DNA from 2 places in the Kribbella sp. NPDC050281 genome. Region 2 is predicted to be linked to the other one. Evidence: riboswitches for the same ligand, from Rfam matches in the RefSeq annotation. Region 2 holds a riboswitch; the other holds the start of a gene.

Region 1 (2,458 bases), on a different contig from region 2:
GCGGTAAGCAGGAACCGGACCGCGCCGTCGTCGGTTGCCCCCGGCACGAACCGCCGGTAGTAGTGCAGTACGGCGGGGATGATGCCCGCGGCGCCGTTCGTCGGCGCGGTGACGATCCGCCCGCCGGACGCGTTCTGCTCGTTCACCGCGAGGGCGAACAGGTTGACCCAGTCCATCACCTTGAGCGGATCCACCGACCACGGGTCGCGGCTCAGCTTCTGGTGCAGCGCGTGCGCCCGCCGCGGCACCTTCAGGCCGCCGGGCAGGATGCCCTCGGTCTCACAGCCCTCGCGGACGCAGTCCTGCATCACCTGCCAGATGTGCAGCAGGCCGTCGTGGATCTCGGTCTCGGTCCGCCAGGCCAGCTCGTTGGCGAGCATCACCTCGCTGATCGGCAACTGCGACTCGCGGCACCGCTCGAGCAGCTCGGCGCCAGTCGTGAACGGGTACTTCAGTGGGGTCGTGTCCGGCACGATCCGGTCCCCGGCCGCCGCGTTCTCGTCGACCACGAACCCGCCGCCGACCGAGTAGTACGTCCGCTCCCGCAGTACGCCGCCGTCCGCGGACCGGGCCACGAACGTCATCCCGTTCGGGTGGTACGGCAGGACCTTGCGCCGGTGCATCACCAGGTGTGCGTTCTCGTCGAACGTGATCTCGTGCGTGCCGGCCAGCAGCAACCGGCCGCGCTCGCGGATCGTCTCGACACGTGCGTCGACCGAATGAGTGACGACGGTCTCGGGATCCTCGGCCTCGAGACCGAGCAGGACCGCCTTGTCGCTGCCGTGGCCGTGGCCGGTCACTCCCAGCGAACCGAACAGCTGTGCCTCGACGGTCGCGGTAGTAGCCAGCAGGCCGGCATCGGCCAGGCCGAGTGCGAAGGTGCGGGCGGCGCGCATCGGTCCCACTGTGTGGGAGCTCGACGGGCCGATCCCGATACTGAACAGGTCGAAGACGCTGATCGCCATCGTGTGGAGGTTTCCTTCCGGTCGCCGTTGACCGTTTGGTGTCCTCCCCGCTCTGTCAGACGTCCGGGGACGTCTTCCAGAGGTGCCTCGCCCGTGCGGTGAAGGTGCCTGAGAGATTCTTGGGGAGAGTTGCTCCTACGGCGCCCGGGTCGTACCCGGGACTCTCCCGCACGGGTTCATGCGGCTGTTGAATTAGCTGACGTCCTGGACGGTACGGCGGTGTCCCGGCCGTCGTCAATCCGGCCCGTGCGCACCGCCCAGATCTCGAAGAACCAGGTGAACAGGGGCGGAACACTGGCCGCCAGCGCAAGCAGCGTGACCGGCCAGGACCAGCGCAGCGGGCCACGCACCAGCAGCACGGTGAGCACGTAGACGATGAAGATGCCGCCGTGGATCGGGCCGAAGATCTTCACCCCGAGCTCGTTGTCGGACAGCACGTACTTGAACAGCATTCCGATCAGCAGACCGGTCCAGGAGATCGCCTCGGCGATCGCCACCGTGCGGAACCAGGTCGCGTGTCTCTTCGTGCCGGCCGGGGCGGCAACAGTCGTCTCGGTCATCGACCCGACCCTAACAAGTCCCCCAAGCCGTGCCCGGGGTGTGTCGAGGGCTGCTCCCCGATGTGCGCGGGCAAACGGTTGCTGAGGATCGAGGGAGGTTCCCCAGACAGGAGATTTCCCTGATGACATCCAGACAAGTACTCAGGACCACCGCGTGGGGTGTGGTCCTGGGATTCGCCGCGGCGGGTCTCACCGCGGTGCCCGCGCCGGCCGACGTACCCAAGCCGGTGACAGTGCAGTGGTCCGACTGCAAGCCCGAAGGCAAGGACGATCCCGCGGAAGTGAAGGGATCGCAGTGCGCGACCCTGCAGGTGCCGGTGGACTGGCACCATCCGGACGGACCGACGTTCGGTCTCGCGATCGCCCGGCGTACGGCGAAGTCCCCGAGCGACCGGGTCGGCGTACTGATGTGGGGCCCGGGTGGTCCCGGTGACTCGGGCGTCGACCGGATCAAGACCGGCATGTTCCGGTTCAGCGAGGACCTGCAGGACCGGTTCGACATCGTGAGCTTCGATCCGCGCGGGGTGGCTCGCAGCAACCCGGTGAAGTGCACGGCCGCACTGCTGGCCCAGCAGCCGTCGCCGATCATCAAGAGCGCCACGGCCTTCCGCGACGCCATCCGCTACAACAAGCAACTCGCGACCGACTGCCGCGAGCACACCGGGCCGGTGTACGACCACATCGACACCTGGCAGACGGTGCGCGACGTCGACGCGATCCGCAAGGCGCTCGCCGAGTCCACGATCTCGTTCCACGGCAGCTCGTACGGCACAGTGCTCGGCGGGCAGTACGCCGAGACGTACCCGGGCCGGGTGCGCGCGATGGTGCTGGAGAGCGTGGCCGACCACAGCGCGGCGTCGGCGAAGGAGTTCGTCGACGACCAGGCCGAGGCAGCCCAGGACTCGTTCTCGGAGTTCGTGAAATGGTGCGACT
Region 2 (2,458 bases):
ACTCGCGGCTCGCCGCCGCGCCCGCATGACCGGTTGAGACCTTCCTTCCTCCTGTGCGCCCACTCACTGCCGATTCGCTGCGCGGTGTGTGGGCCACTGTGTTGTTGCCCCTCAACGCCGACGACTCCATCGACTTCGCGCGTCTGCAGGCTCAGGTAGATGTGCTGGGCGCCAGTCAGTTGGAGGGCTTGTATGCGCACGGCACGGCGGGCGAGTTCCAAACGCTGACCGAGGACGAGTTCGGCCGGATCAACGAGCTGCTCGCGGGAGCGGCCAAGCCGTTCCAGATCGGCGCGAGCCACCCGTCAGCCCAGCTGCAGTTGGATCGGGTACGTCGAGCCGCCGCGCTGGCACCTGGTGCGATCCAGGTGATCCTGCCCGACTGGCTGCCCTTGAACGACCGGGAGGCGCTCGACTTCCTCCGGCGCGTCGCGGACACCGCCGGTGACGTGCCTCTGGTCCTCTACAACCCACCGCACGCGAAGACCCCCGTGCGTCCAGAACTGCTGACGTCGCTGGCCGCCGCCGTGCCGAGTCTGATCGGTCTGAAGACCGCGGGTGGGGACAAGGCATGGTTCGAGCAGGCGCTGAAGTCCGGGCTGGCGATCTTCGTGCCAGGACACTTCCTTGCGAGCATGTCGTTACTCGGTGCGCATGGCAGCTACTCGAACGTCGCGGCGCTCTCACCCAACGGCTCGGTGGAGCACGCCTGCGACCTGGACGTCGAACGCCGGATCGGCGAGTTCTTCGGGCAGCACGTCGTACCGCTGCAGAAGGCGGGGTTGTCGAACCCGGCACTGGACAAGTTCCTGGCCGCGGTGGGGGACTGGGCGGACGTCGGTACGCGGGTTCGGTGGCCGATGGCGTCGGCGACCCAGGAGCAGGTCGAGGCCGCCCGGCCGGCCGCACTGCGGTTGCTGCCCGAACTCTTCGCCGATTCCTGGTAGCCTCGGGGCAGCCGTTCACAGCACTCGGGAGAGACCCGTGCGATCGGGCGCCGAAGGGGCAATTCCTCCCCGGAACCTCTCAGGCCCATGGACCGAGTGTCACAGGCGACTCTGGAGCGTGCATTGCTCGGCGTGACAGAGGGGGAGGCGACCGGAAGCACTGTCAGCAACGGAGCCTCTTGATGAACAACTCACCCCAGATCTCTGCGGCGTTCGCCGACCGGCACATCGGACCACGGCCGGACGAGGTCGCCCGGATGGTGCAGCTGCTCGGGTACGACGACGTCGACGCGCTCGTGGACGCCGCCGTACCGGAGTCGATCCGCTCCACCGAGGCGCTCCGGCTGCCCGAACCGGCCTCCGAGGTCGACGCGCTGACCGAGCTCCGCCAGCTCGCCGCCCGCAACACCGTCGCCACCTCGATGATCGGCCAGGGGTACTACGGCACCTTCACCCCGTCGGTGATCGTCCGCCGCCTGGTCGAGAACCCGGCCTGGTACACCGCGTACACGCCGTACCAGCCGGAGATCTCCCAGGGCCGGCTCGAGGCGCTGCTGAACTTCCAGACCGTGGTGTCCGACCTGACCGGCCTGCCGACCGCGAACGCGTCGCTGCTGGACGAGGGGACCGCGGCTGCCGAGGCGATGACGCTGGCACACCGGTCGAACAAGAAGAGCAAGTCGGACCGCTTCCTGGTCGACGCGGACTGCTTCGACCAGACCATCGCCGTGGTGCAGACCCGCGCTGAGGCGCTCGGTATCGAGGTGGTCGTCGCGGACACCACCGACGGTCTGCCGGACGGCGACTTCTTCGGTTTCCTGGTGCAGTACCCGGGCGCCGGCGGTGTGGTCCGCGACCTGAAGCCGCTGATCTCTGCCGCGCACGAGCGCGAGACCCTGGTGGCGGTCGCCTCCGATCTGCTCGCGCTGACGTTGCTGGAGGCACCGGGTGAGGCCGGCGCCGACATCGTGATCGGCTCGTCCCAGCGCTTCGGCGTACCGCTGTTCTACGGCGGCCCGCACGCCGGCTTCATGTCCGTCCGCGCCGGTCTCGAGCGGTCGTTGCCCGGTCGCTTGGTCGGTGTCTCCGTGGACGCTGACGGCGCACCGGCGTACCGGCTGGCGCTGCAGACCCGCGAGCAGCACATCCGCCGCGAGAAGGCGACCTCCAACATCTGTACGGCGCAGGTCCTGCTCGCCGTGGTCGCGTCGATGTACGCCGTCTACCACGGGCCGGACGGCCTGAAGGCGATCGCCGACCGTGTCCACGAGTACGCGGGCAGGCTGGCCGCGTCGCTGCGCGCCGGTGGTGTGGAGGTTGTCCACGGCGCCTTCTTCGACACCGTGCTCGCGCGCGTCCCCGGTCGGGCCGCCGACGTGGTCGACGCCGCCCGGCAGAACGGGATCTGGCTGCGCCTCGTCGACGCGGACCACGTCGGCATCTCCTGCGACGAGAAGACCGACGTCGCCGCGCTGACCCGGGTCTGCGTGTCCTTCGGTGTCCGGTACGAC

The links. A riboswitch is a leader RNA that binds a small molecule or an ion and turns the genes downstream of it on or off. The one in region 2 is predicted to bind glycine.
Region 1: another riboswitch for glycine. It lies ahead of AB0I34_RS16590 (L-serine ammonia-lyase); the one in region 2 lies ahead of gcvP (aminomethyl-transferring glycine dehydrogenase).

The regions. Positions count from the first base shown of each region.
Region 1 is NZ_JBFAKS010000013.1:108,612-111,069, reverse strand. Features, by position in the region: gene AB0I34_RS16590 (L-serine ammonia-lyase) at 1-965, opposite strand, end outside; glycine riboswitch at 1,052-1,144, opposite strand; gene AB0I34_RS16585 (DUF3817 domain-containing protein) at 1,142-1,525, opposite strand; gene AB0I34_RS16580 (alpha/beta hydrolase) at 1,648-2,458, shown strand, end outside.
Region 2 is NZ_JBFAKS010000003.1:259,165-261,622, reverse strand. Features, by position in the region: gene AB0I34_RS05495 (MerR family transcriptional regulator) at 1-37, shown strand, start outside; gene AB0I34_RS05490 (dihydrodipicolinate synthase family protein) at 54-947, shown strand; glycine riboswitch at 963-1,052, shown strand; gene gcvP (aminomethyl-transferring glycine dehydrogenase) at 1,130-2,458, shown strand, end outside.